4 regions of the uncultured Devosia sp. genome follow, and region 1 is predicted to be linked to each of the others. Evidence: predicted binding sites of a transcription regulator. Region 1 holds the regulator's gene; each other region holds the start of a gene.

Region 1 (5,305 bases):
GGGAAAACACTATAGCCGCCGGATCGCTCCGGCGGCCAGAGATTGGCAGAAATGTTACTTGGCGGCGCCGTCGAGGCCGATGGCCTTGGCCATGACGTGATAGATGACGTTCTGCTCGACGACACCGTGGAACAGATGGGCCCAGGGCCCCTGCGCGAAGATGGCGACGTCGTCGCCGGCATGGCTTTCCGAACCCAGGGGAACGAGGGCCTGCTGCAGGTAGTCCAGATCGGTGGTGTCGACACCAGCCGGGTCGGCGCGGATGGTGAGCGGGGCATCGGCCTCGGCACCCTCGGGAGCAACCGGCGCTTCGCCTTCATAGACCGCAGCGCCCGGGCCGTTCATATATCCCAGCGTGGTATAGGCCTTGCCATCGTCGGCAGTGCCGCCGATGCCCAGGATCGGGTTGCCGCGCACCGGGTAGCCGGCGATCGAGAACACGTGGCTGTGGTCGGCGGTGACGACGATCAGCGTTTCCTCGGGATTGACGGCATCATAGGCGGCCTGCACGGCCTCGGACAGGGCTACGGTATCCATCAGTGCACGGGCGGCGTTGCCGGCATGGTGGGCGTGGTCGATACGGCCGCCTTCGACCATCAGTACGAAGCCATTTTCGTTCTGCGACAGCATCTCGATCGACTTGACGGTCATCTCGGCCAGGGAGGGCTCGCCGCCGGCATCCTTGGCGCGATCGGCTTCATACTGCATGTGCGAGCCTTCAAAGAGGCCGAACAGGTGCTTGGTGGTGGCGATATCGACCGCGTCGAACTGCTCCTTGTTCCACACATAGGCGCCATCATTGTACTTGGCCTGCCATTCGGCGACCAGGTCATGCCCGTCCTTGCGCGAGCCGGTTTTTTCCGGATATTCCGGATCGGCGGTCTCGGCCGTCATGAAGTTGGCGCGACCGCCGCCCAGGATGACCTCGAAGCCGTCGCCGGCGGGCCAGTTCACGAGCTGGCTGGCAATGTCGGCACATTCAGTGGTGCCTTCGGGCAGGTTGGTGTCGTTTTCCCAATCGCGGCCGGCGCTATGGGCATAAGTGGCGGCCGGCGTCGCGTGGGTGATGCGGGCGGTCGAGACGACGCCGGTCGCGAGCCCGGCGGCTTCGGCCTGCTCGAATATGCTGGTGACGGTGGCCTTGGCCTGGGTCGAGCAATCCTCGAGAACAACGCTCTGGTTGACGCCGATCGTGCCATTGACCGATTTGACGCCAGTGGTCATTGCCGTCGCGGTCGGGGCGCTGTCGGCGACCTGGCTGTCATGGGTATAGGTCTTGGACAGGGCGACGTAGGGCAGCAGCTTTTCGAACGACAGGCTGTTGCTTTCGCCGTCGACACCACGTTCCTGGCCCTCGAAAATGCGGGCGGCGGTAATGGTAGGAATGGACATGCCGTCGCCAACGAACAGGATGACGTTCTTGGCCTTGCCGGTATTGGGTTGCTGGGCGATCAGGGCAGCCAGGCTTTCCTGCGCCGACATGAAATAGCTGTCGGTCGCCTGGGGCAGGGCGCTCTGAGCCAAAGCAGGGGCAACCAGCGCCAGCGCCGACACCGTCGATACAAGTGTTCGTGCAAGTTTGATCATCGTATGTCCCATCGAAAAATTGCCGCGCATGGGTGCCGGCCATTTCCGATCGATAGACAAGGTTTGTAACGGTGATGTGTAGGCCGGGGACTCGTACAAGTTCGGTTCGGCTCGCGGCTGCTGAATGCCACGCATACGCCGGAGGTGCCGGGCGCGGCGGGAAAACCGGCGTCGGAGCCGGGCCGCGACGGGCTATACCGGAACGGCAAATCTTTCGTCGAAGGCGTAGCCGGCGCCACGCACGGTGCGGATGGGATCGGTTTCGCGGCCGCGATTGATGGCGCGGCGCAGGCGGCCGATATGCACATCGACGGTGCGTTCATCGACATAGACATCGTTGCCCCAGACGCCGTCGAGCAATTGCTCGCGCGAATAGACCCGGCCGGGATGGCGCATCAGATATTCGAGGAGACGATATTCGGTGGGGCCCAGATGCACGTCGCGGGCGGCACGGCGGACGCGGTGGGTGGTGCGGTCCAGCTCCAGGTCGCCCACCTTGATCGCGGCGGTGACCAGGTTCGGATTGGCCCGGCGCAACAGGGCGTGGATGCGGGCCAGCAGTTCGGGCACCGAGAACGGCTTGACGACATAGTCGTCGGCCCCGGTGGCAAGGCCGCGCACGCGTTCCTCTTCTTCGCCACGCGCGGTGATCATGATGATCGGCACGCGAGCGGTTTCCTCGCGCGCGCGCAGGCGCCGGCACAACTCGATGCCGGACACTTCGGGCAGCATCCAGTCGAGCAGGATCAGATCGGGCAGCTTGTCCTGGATGTGTTGCTGCGCCTCGTCGCCGGTTTCGGCGGTGAGCACGCTGAACCCTTCGGCCTCGAGATTGTAGCGCAGGAGGATCGAGATATCTTCCTCGTCCTCGACAACAAGAATGGTGGCGGGCATCGGTTAGCTCCCAAAGTGGACCGGCAAGCGGCCGGTCACGCCTTGATCTGGGTCCGGTGCAGTTCCTGAACGTCGCTGCTCAGTTGCTTGCCGGTCTGCAGGTAATAGGCGCGCTCCGCGATATTGGTGGCGTGGTCGCCGATGCGCTCCAGATTCTTGGCGCAGAACAGCAGATGGGTGCACTGGGTGATGTTGCGCGGATCTTCCATCATATAGGTCAGCAATTCGCGGAACAGGGAGGTGTGCATGGCATCGACCTCGTCGTCGCGGTTGCACACTTCGATGGCCGCCGCCGAGTCGCGGCTGGCATAGGCATCCAGCGCGTCCTTGATCTGGCGCAGCACCAGGCCCGTCATGTTGCGCACGCCGTTGTAGAAGGTGGGCTGCAGGCTGAGCCCATCGAGCTTGAGCGAGCGGCGGGCCAATTGTTTGGCCATGTCGCCGACGCGCTCCAGGTCGCTGGCGACGTGGATGGCGGTGACGATGGCGCGCAGGTCGCTGGCCATGGGCTGGCGGCGGGCGATCATCGACACTGCCACGTCGTCGATGCGGCGCTGCATGTCGTCGATGCGCTGGTCGGCGATGATAGTGACATCGGCCAGTTCGCGGTCGAGCTTGAGCAGGGCCTTGGTGCCGTTTTCGATGGCCACTTCGACCTGGCCGCCCATTTCGGCGATCAACTGGGCCAGCGAGGTCAGCTCGTCACTATAGGACGTGACGATATGGTCCTGGTTGGAATTGGGCATGGCGAAATCCTTTCGTCCGCGGCGCGGATCAGCCGATACGGCCCATGATGTAGTCCTGCGTCTGCTTGTTCACAGGATTGGTGAAAATGTCTTCGGTCACGCCTTCCTCGATCAGCTTGCCCAAGTGGAAAAACGCGGTTTTCTGGGACACGCGGGCGGCCTGCTGCATCGAATGGGTGACGATGACGATGGTGTAGTTTTCGCGCAATTCGTCGATCAGTTCCTCGATGATGGCGGTCGCGATGGGATCCAGGGCGGAGCAGGGCTCGTCCATCAGGATGACCTCGGGGCCCACGGCGATGGCGCGCGCGATGCAGAGGCGCTGCTGCTGGCCGCCCGAAAGGCCGGTACCGGGCTCATTGAGGCGGTCCTTGACCTCCTCGAACAGGCCGGCCTTGCGCAAGGAGGAAATCACGATCTCGTCGATATCGGTCTTGGACTTGGCCAGGCCGTGGATCTTGGGGCCGTAGGCGACGTTTTCGTAGATCGATTTGGGGAATGGGTTCGGCTTTTGGAACACCATGCCGATACGGGCGCGCAGTTCCACTACGTCCAGGCTCGGATCGTAGATGTTCTCGCCATCCAGCTCGATCAGGCCGCCGACCTTGGCGCCTTCGATGGTGTCGTTCATGCGATTGATGCAGCGCAGGAAAGTGGATTTGCCGCAGCCGGACGGCCCGATGAACGAGGTTACGGCACGATCGGGAATATCGATGGAAATGCCATAGAGCGCCTGCTTGGGACCATAGTGGACGGTCACGTCCTTGGCGTGGAGCCGGATCGGGCGCTCAAGCATATCTGTGGGGTTCATGGCACTGTTCACATTGGTCTGTGTCATCTTCACCTTGCCAGCAATCATGTCCATTTTTAAGCTCCTTTGTCTTGGTCCGCCGCCGGGTCAGGCGCGCTGTTCGAGCCGCGAGCGCAGCAGCACGGCGATGCCGTTGAGCACGATCATGAAGGCCAGCAGCACCATAATGGCCGCGGCGGTATGGGCCTCGAAGAAATTGCGGTTTTCATTGCCCTGCCAGAGATAGATCTGGACGGGCAGGGCGGTGGCCTGATCCAGGGGTGTCGCCGGCACGGCGGCGACGAAGGCCTTCATGCCGATCAGCAGCAGCGGCGCGGTTTCGCCCAGGGCGTGGGCCACCCCGATAATGGTGGCCGTCAGGATGGACGGGAAGGTTACGGGCAGCACATGGTGGAACACCATCTGCGTCTTGGAGGCGCCCATGCCCAGCGCCGCCTGGCGCAGGGCCGGCGATACGCCGAGCAAGGCACCGCGCGTAGCTATGATGATGGTGGGCAGGGTCATCAGGGTCAGCACCAGGCCACCCACCAGCGGGGCGGAGATGGGCAGGTGCAGGTAATTGATGAACACGGCGGCGCCGAGCAGGCCGAAGACGATGGAGGGCACCGCGGCGAGATTGTTGATGTTGACCTCGATGAAGTCGGTGACGCGGGACTTGGGGGCGAATTCCTCAAGGTAAATCGCGCTCGCCACCCCGATCGGCACGGCCAGGACGATGACGATCAGCATCATGTACAGCGAGCCGACGAATGCGCCGAGCAGGCCTGCCGAAGCGGGGGCGGCGCGGCTGTCGACATTGGTCAGGATCGACCAGGCAAAACCCGTGCTGATCGTACCGCTGGCGACGAACTGGTCGATCAGGGCGCGGGCCGGGGCGGACAATTGCTGCTGGGCGTCGCCCAGGTCGCGGTTGATATTGCCCTTGATCCAGTTGTCGGCATTGGCCGAGGCGAGCAGATCGATGCTGGTGGTCTTGCCCAGCAGCGATGGATCGGCGACGAAGCGTTCGCGAATGACATGGCGGGCGTCGGTTTCGGCGATGGTCAGGATGTCGCGGCTCTCGATATCATAACCGGCAGGAGCCGCGGCGCGCAGCGAGGCCTCCACCACCTTGTTCCAGTTCAGCAGCGCAAGCTCGCGTTGCCATTTGATATTGGCGGCCCGGAAATCGGCATCGGACTGACCTTGCGTACGCACCGGGGCCGGCTCGATCTTGATGATGGCCGGATCATAGGTCACCGACAGGTGCAGATCGTTTTGCAGGAAA
Region 2 (5,305 bases), on a different contig from region 1:
GAACGCATCCGCGCCGAGTTCGGCCGCCTCGACCTGCTGGTCAACAATGCCGGCATTTCCAATACCCGCAATGGCGACTTCGAGCTTGCCGAATTCAGCAATAACAGCCGCGCCAGCAATGCCTCGCTCCAAGAAGTCCGCGCCATCTGGGACACCAATGTGTTTGGCGTGCTGGCCGTGTATCAGGCCATGCTGCCGCTGCTGCAGCAGGGCGTCGCTGCCCGCATCGTCAATGTGTCGAGCGGGGTCGGCTCGCTGACGCGGAACGCCGATCCGGCCTTCCCCTATCGCTCGATCTTCGGCCCCGGCTACGCCGCCTCCAAGACGGCGCTCAATGCCATGACGCTGGCCATGATGATCGAACTCGAAGGCACAGGCATCAAGGTCAACCTGGTTTCGCCCGGTTTCACCAGCACGGCGCTCAACAATTACGCGGGCACCGAGTCGGTCGAGGACGGCTCGCGCGAAGTCGTGCGCGTCTGCCTGCTTGGTCCCGATGGTGCGACCGGCACCTTCACGGGCTGGAACAATTCGACGATTCCGTGGTGAGCAACGAGGCCGCAGGCGCCATGGCTTGACAGCCTCGGGCGTGGCTTCGACCTGGGGCAGCGTCGGTGCGCCCCCGGCATGTCACATGAACTTGCGGCCCGCCACCCAGATGCCCTTGATCACCGGCAGGCCATCGAGCACGCCTACCCGCAGCAAATCGGCGCGCAGACCGGGCGCGATTTGCCCGCGGTCGGCAAATCCCAGGATCGCGGCCGGACGGGCGCTGATCATGGCGATGGCGTCATGCAGTTCGAGACCGCGCTGGGCCAGGACGAAGGCGGCGTGCAGCATGCTGGCCGGGACATAGTCCGAGGTCAGGATATCGAGCAAGCCGTCATCGGCCAGCGCCAGAGCGCTGACATTGCCGGAATGAGAGCCGCCCAGCACGACATTGGGCGCGCCCATGACGATGCTCATGCCCAAGTCGCGCGCCCGCCGGGCCGCTTGCGGGGTGGTGGGGAATTCGCTGATGGCGATGGCGTCGGCGTGGGCGCGCTCGACATCGTCGGGCGTGGTGTCGTCATGGCTGGCCATGGGAGTGGCACGAGCCTTGGCTGCGTCGGCAATCCAGGCGCGCGAGGGCGTCACATGCAGCGCCTGCATGGCCTGGCGGCCGGCAATATAGCCGTCCCATTCGGCATCGCTCCAGACATAGCCGCTCTTCTTGCGCCGATATTCGCGGTAGATGTTGACATCGTGCCACTGCCCCTGCCCCGGGGTGTGATCCATCAGGCTGACCAGGCGCAGCGCGGGATTGTCCATGTGGCGCGGCACCAGGTCGAGCAGGGCCGCATCGGACAGCTCGCAGCGGAAATGGAAATAATGATCGCTGTGAAGGAGGCCATCGGCCTTGGCCTGACTGATGGCATCGATGGCGGCGTCCAGCATGGCGCCGCGCTGGCCCTTGCTGTCGTAGTCGCCGATGGACAGCGAATCCAGCACCGTGGTGATGCCGGCGCCGAGCACCTGCCAATCGTGAGCCAGTACCGCCGCCAAGGACGAGGGCCAGCGGACTGCCGGGCGCGGGTGCAGGTGATGCTCGATATTGTCGGTATGCAGGTCGATGATGCCGGGCACAAGGAAATCGCCGTCGCAGTCGATGCCATGGTCGGTGCCGGCCTCGGGGCCGACGGCCAAGATGGTTTGATCCTCGATGGCGACCGAGCCGGTGATGGTGCGATCAGCCAGCACGATCCTGGCATTGCTCAGTGTCTGTCGCATCGATGATTGTGCCTATCTGATGGGAGAAGCGCGATTAGGACGCGATCGTGACGGGGCAATGACAAAGCCGCAGCTTTAGGCGCGGTCCGGTCAAAGCCAGGTCACGGCAGCAGGACGTCGACGCGCATGCCCTCGCCAGGCTTGCTCTTGATGACGAGCTGGCCGCGATGGCGATGCACGATGTGCTTGACGATGGCAAGGCCCAGGCCGGTGCCCTTTTTCTTGCGGCTGGTATCGGCATCGATGCGGTAGAACCGTTCGGTCAGGCGTGGCACATGTTCGGGCTCGACACCCGGGCCATGATCGGTGACGCTGACCAGATGCTGATAGCCCGGCCGCCCGGCGGGGGACAGCGCCACTTCCACGGTTTTGCCGTTGGCGCCGTACTTGACCGCGTTGTCGATCAGGTTTTCGAACACTTCATAGAGCTGGTTGCGGTCCCCGGTGGTGGTCGCCGCGCCTTCGGGCAGGCTCATGACGATCTCGACATTGGCGGTGCGTGCCTGGGTCTGCAGGCCCTCGCGCACCTCGCGCAGCAGCGCGGCGATATCGATGCTGCCGGTGGGGCGGATATGCTGGTGCATCTCGATGCGCGAGAGGCTCAAGAGATCATCGATCAACTTGCTCATGCGTTCGGCCTGACCGCGCATGATGACGAGAAACTTTTCGCGCGCTGCCGCGTCCCTCGACGCCGGCCCCAAAAGGGTATCGATAAAGCCCAGCAGGGAGGCCAGAGGAGTACGCAATTCATGGCTGGCATTGGCGATGAAATCGGTGCGCATGGCATCGACGCGCTTGAGTTCGGTCAGGCTCTGGAAGGTGACGATCAGCAGGCGATCCTCATCCTCGAACCATTCGGTATCGGGCCGCCGCAGGGGCGCGACGACGACCTTGTCCCAGGTTTCGGACGGCAGCGTTTCATGCAGTTCGAACGTGCGCACTGCCCCGCCCCGGCCGGCGCCGTCGATGGCCTGGACCAGGTCGGGATTGCGCAGCACGAAGGTGACGGGATTGCCCGGGATGACGTTAGGAAACTTGCGCGTCGCCGCCATATTGGCATGGATCACCACGGCGCGCCGGTCCAGCAGCAGGCAGGGATCGGTCAGGGCGTCGGCAAAGGCGGCAACGAACTGAGTGCCATCGCCGGGCCCGCTGGCGACCGGCACCATGGTCTCGATCCGGATTTCGGTGCCCGGCAGCAGGCTTGCCACCAGCGCCATGGCGGCAAACGCCAGCGCGGCATGGGGCCAGGCCAGGGATGCCGACAAGACCAGCGCGATCAAAATACCCGCGAGCACGGCCAAGAGCGTGGCGTGGCTTGCCAGGCGGCTGAGGGCGCTCACGGCGGGACGGCCGCGCGGGGAGAAACTGCGATCGACCATGAAGACCGTAAACAAACCAAAGCGGCGGGCGCCACTTGCACATCGTCGGTCTTCATAGCACGTTGAATGCGACAAGGGAGAGACAGGTGAGCGATCCGTTCGACGACTTCGATATCGAAAACCCCAAGCTGCCCAAGGCGATCAAGAAGAAGGCCATGGCTTCGGGGGGCTATCCTTACGAGGATAAGCTGGATTGGGGGGTTTACGAAGCCGAAATGCTGGAGCTGCAAAAGCAATTGGTGCTGCTGCAGGCCCATCTGGCCAAAACCGGCGAACGGGTGATGCTGGTATTCGAGGGGCGCGACGCCGCCGGCAAGGGCGGGACCATCAAGACCTATCTGGAAAACCTCAATCCCCGGTTCAACCTGATCGCCGCGCTGCCCAAGCCCAATGACCGGGAAAGCACGCAATGGTACTTCCAGCGCTATATCGACTGGTTTCCCGCGGCTGGAGAGACGGTGTTGTTCGACCGCTCCTGGTACAACCGGGCCGGCGTCGAGCGCGTGATGGGGTTTTGTACGCCCGAGCAGACCGAGCATTTCCTGGACGAAGCGCCCGAATTCGAGAAGCGCATCACCAATGACGGCATCCATCTGTTCAAGTTCTGGCTGTCGATCGGGCGCGAAATGCAGCTCAAGCGCTTCCATGACCGGCGGCATGACCCGCTCAAGGTGTGGAAACTGTCGCCGGTCGACCTGGAGGCACTGGGCAAATGGAATGCCTATTCCCAGGCACGCGACGAGATGCTCAAGCGGACCGACCACAAGCATGCCCATTGGACCATCATTCGCGCCAACGACAAGCGGCGCGGCCGGCTCAACGTGATCCGCACGGTGCTGGACCGGCTCAGTTATTCGGGCAAGGATGCAGACGGTATCGGCAAAATCGATCCGCAAATCCGCTTGAGTGCCGAGGCTTTCCTGGCGCTGGACGGGGTGGACGCGGCATAGCGGCGCCGATTATCCACAGTGCCCTTTGACAGTTGTGGCAAAACACTTTCATCTGTCATTAATCTTTCGCATGCCGGTGAGGGCCGGCGCTGAAGATGGGGAATCCGGATAAACGATCCGGCTGGGGCACACCATGTTTGACGAACGCGCAGACACTCGCCTCGAGGCGAGCCAGCTGCCGCCGGCAATCACCATCAATGGGCAGGGGCGCTCGCCCTTCGTTGTGGTATGCGACCATGCGTCCAACCGCATGCCGGAACGCTATGGCGATCTGGGGCTGTCTCTGAGCCAAAGACTGATGCATATCGCCTGGGACCCGGGTGCCCTGTCGGTATGCCAGCGCCTGGTCGAACTGCTCGATGCGCCGCTGGTACATTCGACCGTGTCGCGCCTGATCATCGATTGCAATCGCGAAACAGACTCGCCCGAACTGATCCGCACCCTGTCAGAAGACAGCGTGATCGCTGCCAATATCGGGGTGAGCGCCGAGGAGCGGGCGCGGCGGATCAAGGATTATCACGCACCCTTCCATGAGGCGATCGAGTCGCTGCTGGAGCAGCGCGCCAGTGCGGGGCTGCGCACGGTGCTGGTGTGCATGCACTCCTTTACCCCGGTTTACCTAGGCGTGCCGCGTCCCTGGCCGATCGGGCTGATCCATGGTCGGGACACCGGCTATACGCGGGCGCTGCTGGACGCGCTCAAAAACGACGCGCCGGAGCTCAATGTCGGTTGGAACCAGCCCTATGCGGCGCTCAATGGGGTGACGCTGACGCTGGAGCGCCATGGCGACAGGCGCGGGCTGGACGCCACGATGATCGAATTGCGCAATGACGAAATTCTCGAACCGGCCGGGGTTGCCCTCTGGGCGAACCGGCTGGCCCGCTGCCTGACACAAGCGCATGCGGCGCAGAACCGGGCGGCGGCAGGCTAGACGAGCAGATTGGGGACGCAACACAGGGGCTTGGACGATGACGGACAGCAAAAGAATGGGCAGCGTTGCCTATGCGACGCGCGACAAGGATTATTTCGAAAAACGCGGACTGACCCGCTATGCGGGGATCTGGCAGCTCTGGGCGCTGGGGGTCGGCGCCGTGATCTCGGGGCATTTCTCGGGCTGGAACTTCGGCTTCATGACCGGTGGCTGGGGCGGCATGCTGGTGGCCGGCGCCATCATTGGCGTGATGTATCTGGGGCTGGTGTTCT
Region 3 (5,305 bases), on a different contig from region 1:
CGCCGCTTTCGCGGATCACCGGAGCGCTTTCCCCGGTGATAGCGCTTTCATTGACCGAGGCCACGCCGTCGATGATTTCGCCGTCGCCGGGGATCAGGTCGTTGGTCTCGACATAAACGACGTCGCCGATGCGCAGGGAACTGGCAGGAATGAGCTCGAAATCGGTCCGGCTGCGGTCGTCGGGCGTCTTGAGCCGCTTGGCGAACAGGTCCGACTTGGAGCGCTTGAGGCTTTCGGCCTGCGCCTTGCCGCGCCCTTCGGCCACGGCTTCGGCAAAGGTCGCGAACAGCACGGTGAACCAGAGCCAGATGGCGATCTGGCCCGAGAACAGGGGCGTGCCGGTGCGCGACACGAGTTCCTGCACCCAAAGCAGGGTGACGAGAACCGCCACGACTTCGGTGACGAAAATCACCGGATTGCGCAGCAACTGGCGCGGGTCGAGCTTGATGAAGGCGTCACGGAACGCCGGCAGGAGGATGGCCGGGTCGAACAGCGAGGTAGCGGCGGCTGTCTTGGTTGACATGATTGATCTCGATTCAGAAGGTCTGGCCGGCGAGCATGACGAAGTGCTCGACGATGGGCCCGAGGGCCAAAGCGGGGAAGAACTGCAGCCCGCCCAGAATGATGATGACGCCGATCAGCAGCCCCACGAACAGTGGCTTGTCGGTCGGGAAGGTGCCGGGGGAGGCCGGGACCTTGGTCTTGGCGGCCAGCGAGCCGGCGATGGCCAGCACCGGCACGATATAGGCGAAGCGGCCGAGTGCCATGGCAATGCCCAAAGTGGTATTGTACCAGGGAGTATTGGCCGAAAGCCCGCCAAAGGCGGAGCCGTTATTGCCGGCCGCCGAGGTATAGGCGTAAAGAATTTCGCTCAATCCGTGCGGCCCGCCGGTCAGGATGGAGGATACGCCGAACGGCAGCACCACCGAAACGGCGGTAAAGCCGAGGATGACCAGCGGCAGGATCAGCACGGCCAGCATGGCGAACTTGATCTCGCGCGCCTCCACCTTCTTGCCCAGCAGTTCGGGCGTGCGCCCGACCATCAGCCCCGCCACGAAGACGGCAAGGATGGCAAAGACCAGGATGCCGTAGAGCCCCGAGCCGACGCCGCCCGGCAGCACTTCGCCCAGCTGAATGAGGAACATCGGGACCAGACCGCCCAGCGGGGTGAGCGAGCCGTGCATGGCATTGACGCCGCCATCGGACAGGCCGGTGGTGACGGCAGAATACAGCGCGCTCATGGCCTGGCCGAAACGGACTTCCTTGCCTTCCATATTGCCCAGAGACGGATCGACGCCCAGCGCGGTGATCATGGGATTGCCGAAGGTTTCGGCCCAATAGATGGCGCCCACGCCGACAACCAGCAATATGACGGTGACGGAAATCAGGGCCCAGCCCTGGCGGCGATTGCCCACCATCTGGCCGAAGGCATAAACCAGCGCCATCGACACCGAGAGCATCGAGATAATGTTAAGGTAGTTCGAAAAGGCGTTGGGATTTTCGAAAGGATGAGCGGCGTTGACGTTGAGGAAGCCGCCGCCATTGGTGCCAAGCTGCTTGATGGCTTCCTGGCTGGCGATGGGGCCGAGCGCGATGGTCTGCTGGGCGCCTTCGAGGGTGGTGGCGGTCATGGAGCCATCAAGGGTCTGGGGCAGGCCCATGGCGACAAAGACCAGTGCCACGACGATGGCGAGCGGCAGCAACACATAAAGGGTGGCGCGGGTCAGATCGACCCAGAAATTGCCCAACTCCTTGATGCCCGAACCGATAAAGGCGCGAGTCAGCGCCATGGCAATGGCGATGCCGGTGGCGGCCGAAACGAAGTTGTGCACCGTCAGGCCGAGCATCTGGCTGAAATGGCTCATGGTGGTCTCGCCACCATAGGACTGCCAGTTGGTATTGGTCACAAAGCTCATGGCAGTGTTGAACGCCAGATCGGGCGCCACGGCCGGAAAGCCCTGCGGATTGAATGGCAGCACGTTTTGCAGCCGCAGGATCGCATAGAGCAGCGCAAAGCCGGCCAGCGAAAACAGCAACACGCCGATGGCATAGGCCAGCCAGCCCTGGCCACGCTTTGGATCGACCCCGGAAACGGCATAAAACCCGCTTTCGAGCGGGCCAAGGACGGGAGAAAGGAATGTGCGCTCGCCAGAAAAGACCTTGGCCATGTAGAGGCCGAGGGGCTTTGCCGCGAGCAGGGTCACGATCAGGACAAGCCCGATCTGCACCCAGCCTGGGAAGGACATGAGAAAACTCCGGTGGGTCAGAACCGCTCGGGAACGAGCAGGGTCACGAGCAGATAGGCAGCCAAGGCGAGCGCCACGACGAAGGCAATGATGGGGATGATCATGGTGGTCACAGCCGCGTCAGGGCGCGGGCATAGAGCGCGAGCCCCAAAAACAGGGCCGCTCCCAGGACGAGAAAGACGATATCGAGCATTATTGCCTCCATTGGCTGGACGCGAAAAATAGTGCAGCGGCCCGTCAAATCTCGATATGAATTATCCCTGCGCAGCATAAGGATTGCATAAGAATGCGATGCGAAGAGCCCCTGATGCTACGTCTTGCCGGAATGGGGCGTTCGTCGCTGAACTGTCATCAAAATCGGATAGCGCGGCGGGATCGAACCGGACCTCCTGCGCCCTTGTGAGCTTGTTCGAAGCTGGTCCTTATTTCCAATTCAAACTCTAGATTGCTTGAGCCATGAACCCTACTCCCGCCTTCGATATGGTGCTGAGCAATGCCCGGATCGTTCTGGCCGACGAGGTCGTGCTAGGATCGGTGGTGCTGCGCGATGGCCGCATTGTCGAGATCGGCGGACCCTCCGAAATCGGGGAAAACCTCGACGGCGACTATCTGATACCGGGACTGGTCGAGCTGCATACCGATCATCTGGAAAACCATTATGCGCCGCGCCCGCGGGTGCGCTGGAACGCCCTGGCTGCCGTGCAGGCCCATGACGCGCAAATTGCCGCGTCGGGCATTACCACGGTGTTCGATGCTCTTCGGGTGGGCACCGACGAGCAGGCGGATATGGGCGGCGCCGAGATGACGGTGCTGGCCGATGCGATTGCCGCGTCCAAGGCTGCCAACCGGCTGCGGGCCGATCATTTCATTCACCTGCGCTGCGAAGTGTCGGCGCCCGATTGCCAGACCAGTTTCGAGCAATTGCAGCATCACCCACTGGTTCGGCTTGCCTCCTTGATGGATCACGCGCCCAATCAGCGGCAATTTGCCAGCTTCGAGGCCTACAAGGCCTATTACCAGGGCAAGCTCAAGATGAGCGATGCGGCACTGGCGGAGTTTTCGGCCCGCCGTATCGGCGATTCCGAAACCTATGCGGGCCCGCATCGCAAGGCGATCTCCCAGTTTTGCCGGGACAATGGCATTGTGCTGGCCAGCCACGACGACGCCACCATCGGCCATGTCGATGAGGCGATCGCCCAGGGCATCGATGTCGCCGAGTTTCCCACCACGATCGAAGCCGCCCGGGCCTCGCACGACGCCGGCCTCGCCGTGCTGATGGGCGCCCCCAATGTGGTGCGCGGCGCTTCCCATTCGGGCAATGTTTCGGCGCGCGACTTGGCCCAGGCGGGGATCCTCGACATCCTGTCGTCGGACTATATCCCGTTCAGCCTGATCCAGGCGGCGTTCGCGCTCGGCGATTCGGTAGAAGCGATCACGCTGCCGCATGCCGTGCGACTGGTGACCAGTCATCCTGCGGCGGCGGGGGGTCTGATGGATCGCGGCCAGATTGCCATCGGCAAGCGCGCCGACCTCGTGCGCGTCCGCCTCGATGACGATATTCCGATCGTGCGCACGGTGTGGCGCGAGGGGCAGCGGGTCATATGAGCGGAGTGTTCGTCGCCATTGTCGGCCCCAGCGGTGCGGGCAAGGACAGTTTGATCGGCTTTGCGCGCGAGCGGTTGAGCGATCGGCCCGAATTTGTCTTCGTGCGCCGCGTGGTGACGCGGCCCGTCGATCGTGCCAGCGAAGATCACGATAGCCTGGGCGTACTCGAATTTGCGTCGGTCGAACAGGCGGGCGGCTTTGCCCTGGCCTGGGATGCCCATGGCTTGCGCTATGGGCTGCCGGCCGCGATCGATGCCGATATCCAAGCGGGGCAAGTGGTCATCGCCAATGTGTCGCGCCAGGTGATTGCCCAGATCGAGGCCCGCTATGCGCGCACCATCGTGGTCGCGCTCTCGGCGCATCCTGATATCATCGCCCAGCGCCTCGCCAATCGCGGCCGCGAAACGGCCGGCGCGATCCGCCAGCGCCTCGATCGGAGCGTTGCGAGCCCACTTGCCCATGCCATAGACATCGACAATTCCGGCGCGCTCGTTTTGGCCGGGGAGCGCCTGGTCGACATCTTGCTCGAAGCCGCCCAGCGCCAGGTCTGGCCGGCGCGGGCCTGAGCGGTTCTTTAAACCACCAGTTCCAGCAAATCGGCTGGAAACCGGCTGAGGCCGTAAAGGATCGGGCGTCCGGCAGGATCGACGTCGACAGCTTCGGAGACGAGCAGGATCGCGCCGGGGGCGAGCTTGAGCAGAGCGGTTTCCTCGGCGTCGGCGTGCCGGGCTGAAATCCTTGTGGAAGCGCGGGTGTAATCGGCGATACCAAACTGGGCGAACACGGCGGTGGTCGAGGCCGTGACGGCAAATCGTTCGGCGAAATCGGGGAAATCGCGGTAGCCGATCCAGGTGGTGGCCCGCGACACTGGCCGCCCGTCGGCCGATGAAACCGTATCGAGCCGGGTCACCTTGGCCCCCGGAACGATCGCTAGCGCCGCCGCGACTGCCGCTGTCGCGTTTTCCAGGCGTGAGCCCAGAACTTGCCGCCGCAGGGCTCCGGCCTGCCCAGCCAAACCTTCGGAAAACCGCGTGCGCTTGCCGATCCGATAGCTCAATCGTTTGGCCTGATCGACGAAGCTGCCGCGACCCTGTTCGGTGCGCACCACGCCCTCGGCAGCCAGGGCCTGCAGCGCGCGCCGCACCGTGTGGCGATTGGCGGCGAAGCGCTGGGCCAATAGCGTCTCCGCCGGCAACCGATCACCCTGCGCCAGCTTGCCGCCAACGATATCGAGCCGGATGGCATCGGCGATGCGCCGCCAGATCGCGACGCCGCTCAGGTGAGAATCCGATGGAACAGGTCTTTTTGTCATTGCAAATTCACACGAGACGCCTAAGACGAAAAACACGATATGAGTTGTCTATTTTATTAGACAAGCAAGGGCAAGGGCAATGAGCGCGCAAACCGCAGCAGACATCGAACCCCGACGGCTGGCGCTCAACGCGTTGGCGGCC
Region 4 (5,305 bases), on a different contig from region 1:
GTGAGCAACGGTCGCCAGGAAAGTTGCCGAGCGTGTTGAAACGTATGGCCCGCACGTCGGCGGAAGATATCCGCCAGCAATTGGCGGCCCGTATCATCAGCGGGACGTTGCGGCCGGGTATGCAGCTGGACGAGACGATGCTGGCCAGCGATTTTGCCGTGTCGCGCACGCCGGTGCGTGAAGCCCTGCGCCTGTTGAGGGCAAGCGGGCTGGTGCAGCAGCGGCCTCATGCCAAGGCGCAGGTGGCCAAGCCGGACGAGGCAACGCTGGCCGGCATGTTCGAGGTGATGGGTTATCTCGAAGCGCTTTGCGCCGGCCTTTGCGCCATTGCCATGATCGCCGCCGAACGGCAGGCCTTGGCCCGGCTGCACGAGATCATGGCCGGCATGGTGCGCGACGGCGATCACCAGGCTTATGCCGATGCCAACGAGACCTTTCATTCGGCGATATATGACGGTGCCCAGAACAGCTATCTAGGCGAAATTACCCGGTCGACGCGCCAGCGATTGCAGCCATTCCGGCGCGCGCAATTCCAACTGCTCGGCCGCCTCGGCCGGTCCCATGCCGAGCACGGCACGGTGCTGGATGCCATTTTGCAGGGTGACCGGACCGGCGCGGAGCAGGCGATGGGCAAACACATCAGCATTGTCGAACACGCCTACCAGACGCTCGACCTGTTGTAATCGGCCACCTAGACGGGCTGGTTAGAGGCAGAAGCGCCTCGGGTCATAGGGCAATCAAAGAGGCGCCCGGACCGAGGTTCGACTGGTATCGCCCAGCCATTTGACAAAGGTGCGCGCCGATTTGGCGCGAGCCGAGCCAGAATCGTAGATTGCAACATAGCTGGGGCCGGGCACGCGGATGTGGGGCCACGGCTCGATCAATTCTCCCTTGGCCAGCAGGTCGCCCAAGGTCTCGAGCGGGCAGACCAGGGGCCCCGCCCCTGCCAATGCGGCTTCCAGCGCCAGATAGAAATGCGGAAAGGCGCTCGTCCGCGGGGCTTCGGAATTGACGCCAGCCGCGGCAAGCCAGGTTTCCAGTTCACCCTGTCGGGTCAGGGCGCGCAAGATCTGCACTCCTGGCAGATCGGCGGGCGATTGAAGCCTGGCCATGGCTGGCGCATGCGGCGCTACCGCCAGAATGAGCTCATCCTGGAGAAACTGCGTGCCCGTGAGATGCGAGGGCACCAGCGGGTCGGAGCGGATGGCGACGTCGAACGCAATATCGAGCCAGGTTTCCAGGCTATCGGTCTGGCGGACCTGAATGGCGATATCCTCGTGTCGCTCCGAAAAACTCCACGCCCGTGGAATGAGCCAGCGCATGGCAAAGGTCGATGGCGCGAGGACCCGCAGCACGGTGGCGCCCTGGTCGCCGCGCACGCCATGCACGGCTTCGTCGATCAGGCCCCAGGACTGACTAGTCGCCTTCGCCAGCACAAGTGCCTGCGGCGTCGGCTGCATGGACTTGCGGTTGTGCTGAAACAGCGGCTGACCAATCCAAGTTTCCAGAGCGGCAATCTGTTTGCTGATTGCGCCATGCGTAACAAATAGTTCTTCAGCCGCCTTCGTGACACTACCAAGACGAACAACACTCTCAAAGGCAATCAATGACTTCATTGGTGGCAGTTTTATGGACATGCTTTCCAACAGCTCACATATGTCGTCGTAAAATTCCATTTACGTATTTCGCTACACAGCCATAATGGCGCTTGTGTACTTGAAAATACTGTAGCGGATCATCGCAAAGGCGGCACTATGGCCTTTGCGAGTGACAATCATGTGACCGGAGTTTGGTTTGGACGATCGTGGAGTTTCGGCACCGCTGCACATCAACGGGCGCGATTATCGCTGGCCCGTGGCGCCCGTGGTCGTCATCTGCTTTGACGGATGCGATCCGGCCTATCTGGTCGCCGCCGAGCGGGCGCGGGCTATTCCCTACCTGTCGCGGATGATGGCGGAGGGGTTCCATGGCCTAGCGCTGGCGGCGATGCCGACGTTCACCAATCCCAATAACATCGCCATCGCCTGCGGTGCGCCGCCCGCCGTGACCGGGGTGGCAGGCAACTACTATCTGGACCGGGCGACGGGCCGCGAAGTCATGGTGCTCGACGGCCACCAGATGCAGGCCGAAACCATTTTCGCGCGGTTTTCGGCCAGCGGCGCGCAGGTCGCGGTGGTCACGGCCAAGGACAAGCTGCTGCGGGCGCTGGCGCGCCATCATAGCGGCATCGCGCTGTCGGCAGAATCGCCGGACGAGGCCATCGCGGCGATCGGCCCCATCGGGGCATGGGAGCGGCCGGACAAGTATTCGGCCGATCTGTCGCTGTTCGTGCTCGATGCGGGCGTGGCGCTGCTGGAACGTCGGCATTGCGACATCGTCTACCTGTCGCTGTCCGACTACGTGCAGCACAAGCATGCGCCCGATGAGCCTGAAGCCATTGCCTTCATGGGCGCAGTGGATGCACGGATCGGACGGATGTTGGCACTGGGCGCGGTCGTCGGCGTCGTCGCAGATCATGGCATGAACGACATGGCCGGGCCCGATGGTGCCCCGCGCGTGCTCTATGTCCAGGACGAACTGGAGCGGGCGTTCGGGCCGGGCGCGGCGCGCGTGATCTGCCCGATCACCGATCCCTTCGTGCGCCACCACGCGTCGCTGGGTGGTTTCGTGCGGGTCTATCGGCGCAATGACGCAATCGGGCTGGCCTCGATGCGGGACCATCTGGCGGGACTGGACGGGGTGGAACAGGCGCTGCTGGGAGCGGCGGCTTGCGCGCTGTACCAACTGCCTGAGGACGGTGAAGGCGACATCGTCGTCATCGCTGCACCCGGCGTGGCGCTGGGGGCGACGGCGGCGGAGCACGACCTGTCGGCGCTGGCGGGGCATCGGCTGCGCTCGCATGGCGGCACGGCCGAGCAGCAGGTGCCCTTCATCCTGTCCCATCCGCTGGACCCCGCCTTTGCGACCCGCGCCGAGGCCGGGCTACGGAATTTCGACATCTTCGACTATGCCATCAATGGAGTGACGCCGTGACCACACCTCTTTCGCCGGCGCCCGAGGCCAACAAGCGGGTCGTCTTGATGATCTGCGACGGCCATCGCAACGATTTCGTGCGCGACGACACCTGCCCGCGCATCGCCGATTTCGCCAGGCGGTCGCGCCGTTTTGCCCAGCATACGGCCATTTTCCCTTCGGCCACCCGCGCCAGCGCCGCGTCCATCGCGACCGGGTGCTGGCCGGCCAATCATGGGTTGCACGGCAATTCCATGGGCCTGCCCGATGGTGACGGGTTCCGGGTACACGATGTCGGCGATCCCGCCTTTGTCGGCAAGCTGCGCGATGCGTTCGGCCGTACGCTCAAGGTGCCGACCATGGCGGAGCGGCTGGCGCCTTATGGGGGCGCAGTGATTGCCTCCAACGTGTCGCCCGGCGCGGCCTATTTCCACGACCCGGACTATTTCGGCACCGTGGTGCATCGTGCGGGCTCGTTCGGGCCGGGTGGTCGCGTGCTGGGGCTCGATGAGGCGCCGGTCGTCAGCCATGATTATGCGGGCGACGAGGCCCTGGCCGACTGGTTCTGCGACGACGTGCTGAGCGTGCGCAAGCCGCGGCTTTCGGTGTTGTGGCTGGCCAATCCCGACTCGGCGATGCATGCGGACCAATTGGGTTCGCAAACGCACCTGGATGGCATTGCCTGCGCCGACCGAGCCTTTGGCCGTGTCGAGGAGACGGTGGAGCGGCTGCGCGCCGGGGGCGAGGACATTCTGTTCCTCGCCGGTTCCGACCATGGCCAGGAGACGGTCGTCGAGCGTGTTGCCGTGGCGGCGCGATTGATCGAAGCCGGGCTCAAGGACAGCGAAGACAGCACCGAGGTGGTGGTGGCGCCGCAGGGCGGCAGCGGGCTGATCTATGTCGCCGATGCGGCCAGGGACCGGATACCCGCGATCCTCGATTTCCTGCGGGCCCAGCCCTGGGCTGCCGAGATTTTCTACGGCGACGAGATGATCCAGATCGGCCAGCGCCCGGGCAACGGCTTGGCCATCGCGCTGGCTATGGCCCGCAACAATGAGCCGAATGCGCTGGGCGTACCCGGCCAGATCACGCTGTGCGTCAGCGACGACAAGCCGGGCAAGCCCGAGGGTTATGGCAGCCATGGCGGGCTCGGCGGCTATGAGCGCCATCCCTTCCTTATCGCCAATGGGGGCGGTTTCGCCCCCGGCACGATCGAGCACGGTGTCACACGCCTGATCGATATTTCACCTACGGTCATGCGCTTCCTGGGCCTGCCCCGGGACGGCATGGACGGTCTGGCCCTTCCTCAGAACTGATCCCTCAGGAGTTCTCAATGAAAAAGTTTCTGCTCGCGCTCGCAGCGACGCTGCTGATCGGACAGGCGGCTTTGCCGGCCTCCCCGGTCGCCGCCCAGGAATATGGCGGCACCTTGCACCTCAATTGGGGCACGCTGGATACGACGGATTTCCACCGTCACACCGGCACCATTTCCCTGCCGCATCCCTTTGCCGAAACGCTGACCTCGATCTCCAAGGACGGCAGCCCCAAGCCACTGCTGGCCGAAAGCTGGACGGTTTCGGATGACGGGTTGACCTATACGTTCAAGATCCGCCAGGGGGTGAAGTTCCACAACGGCCGCCTGATGACCGCCAAGGATATCCAGGCCAATTTCGAGCGCATCCGCGACAAGGTCGAAGCGGGCTGGCTGACCACGGCGATGACCCATGTCGCCAGCTTCGAAACGCCGGACGACTCCACCTTTGTCGTCAAGATGTCATCGCCGTTCTCGCCCTTCCTGAACCTGATCGCCGAAGCCTGGATCCTGGCGCCGGAATCGCCGGGTTGGGACGACATCATCACCCAGCCGATCGGCACCGGTCCCTTCACCTTCGACAGCTGGACGCCGCAATTGGTGCTCAAGGGCTCCAAGTTCGCCGACTATTGGATGACGGGAAAGCCCTATCTGGACGCCGTCGAGTTCGACGTGCGCGAGACCGCCGATCCCACGCTGGGCCTGCGCGCCGGCGACTATGATGTTGCCGACGTGCCGCTCGACAAGATCGAACAGCTCAAGGGCGCCGGCTTCGATATCCAGTTCCTGGGCGGCACGAGCTGGAACTTCGTGTCCTTCAACAATCGAAATCCGCGCGCGCCCTTCGACAATGTGCGCATCCGCGAAGCGTTGGAATGGGCGATCGACCGCAACCAGTTCTCGACCATCCTCTCCGGCAAATACGGCGAAGTGGGCAACCAGCCGGTGGGCAAGGACAATTTCTTCTTCGACGCCGACCTC

The links. The regulator PhoB, encoded in region 1, activates phosphate uptake and scavenging genes when phosphate is short. The targets are predictions, from matches to a motif close to TGTCATNNANCTGTCAT.
Region 2: the regulator PhoB is predicted to act here: its motif matches at 1,818-1,834, upstream of ACFE8X_RS03615 (alpha-D-ribose 1-methylphosphonate 5-triphosphate diphosphatase).
Region 3: the regulator PhoB is predicted to act here: its motif matches at 2,582-2,598, upstream of ACFE8X_RS10020 (alpha-D-ribose 1-methylphosphonate 5-triphosphate diphosphatase).
Region 4: the regulator PhoB is predicted to act here: its motif matches at 1,768-1,784, upstream of phnA (phosphonoacetate hydrolase).

The regions. Positions count from the first base shown of each region.
Region 1 is NZ_CAXTKA010000008.1:11,425-16,729, reverse strand. Features, by position in the region: gene ACFE8X_RS10735 (alkaline phosphatase) at 55-1,587, opposite strand; gene phoB (phosphate regulon transcriptional regulator PhoB) at 1,780-2,481, opposite strand; gene phoU (phosphate signaling complex protein PhoU) at 2,517-3,227, opposite strand; gene pstB (phosphate ABC transporter ATP-binding protein PstB) at 3,256-4,038, opposite strand; gene pstA (phosphate ABC transporter permease PstA) at 4,126-5,305, opposite strand, start outside.
Region 2 is NZ_CAXTKA010000002.1:237,384-242,688, forward strand. Features, by position in the region: gene ACFE8X_RS03610 (SDR family NAD(P)-dependent oxidoreductase) at 1-549, shown strand, start outside; gene ACFE8X_RS03615 (alpha-D-ribose 1-methylphosphonate 5-triphosphate diphosphatase) at 631-1,770, opposite strand; gene ACFE8X_RS03620 (ATP-binding protein) at 1,872-3,152, opposite strand; gene ppk2 (polyphosphate kinase 2) at 3,239-4,102, shown strand; gene ACFE8X_RS03630 (N-formylglutamate amidohydrolase) at 4,236-5,033, shown strand; gene ACFE8X_RS03635 (amino acid permease) at 5,071-5,305, shown strand, end outside.
Region 3 is NZ_CAXTKA010000007.1:58,141-63,445, reverse strand. Features, by position in the region: gene kdpB (potassium-transporting ATPase subunit KdpB) at 1-523, opposite strand, end outside; gene kdpA (potassium-transporting ATPase subunit KdpA) at 537-2,246, opposite strand; gene ACFE8X_RS10025 (potassium-transporting ATPase subunit F) at 2,264-2,350, opposite strand; gene ACFE8X_RS10020 (alpha-D-ribose 1-methylphosphonate 5-triphosphate diphosphatase) at 2,703-3,851, shown strand; gene phnN (phosphonate metabolism protein/1,5-bisphosphokinase (PRPP-forming) PhnN) at 3,848-4,417, shown strand; gene phnF (phosphonate metabolism transcriptional regulator PhnF) at 4,426-5,163, opposite strand; gene phnG (phosphonate C-P lyase system protein PhnG) at 5,243-5,305, shown strand, end outside.
Region 4 is NZ_CAXTKA010000009.1:77,726-83,030, reverse strand. Features, by position in the region: gene ACFE8X_RS11930 (GntR family transcriptional regulator) at 45-683, shown strand; gene ACFE8X_RS11925 (LysR substrate-binding domain-containing protein) at 738-1,676, opposite strand; gene phnA (phosphonoacetate hydrolase) at 1,795-3,033, shown strand; gene ACFE8X_RS11915 (alkaline phosphatase family protein) at 3,030-4,328, shown strand; gene ACFE8X_RS11910 (ABC transporter substrate-binding protein) at 4,346-5,305, shown strand, end outside.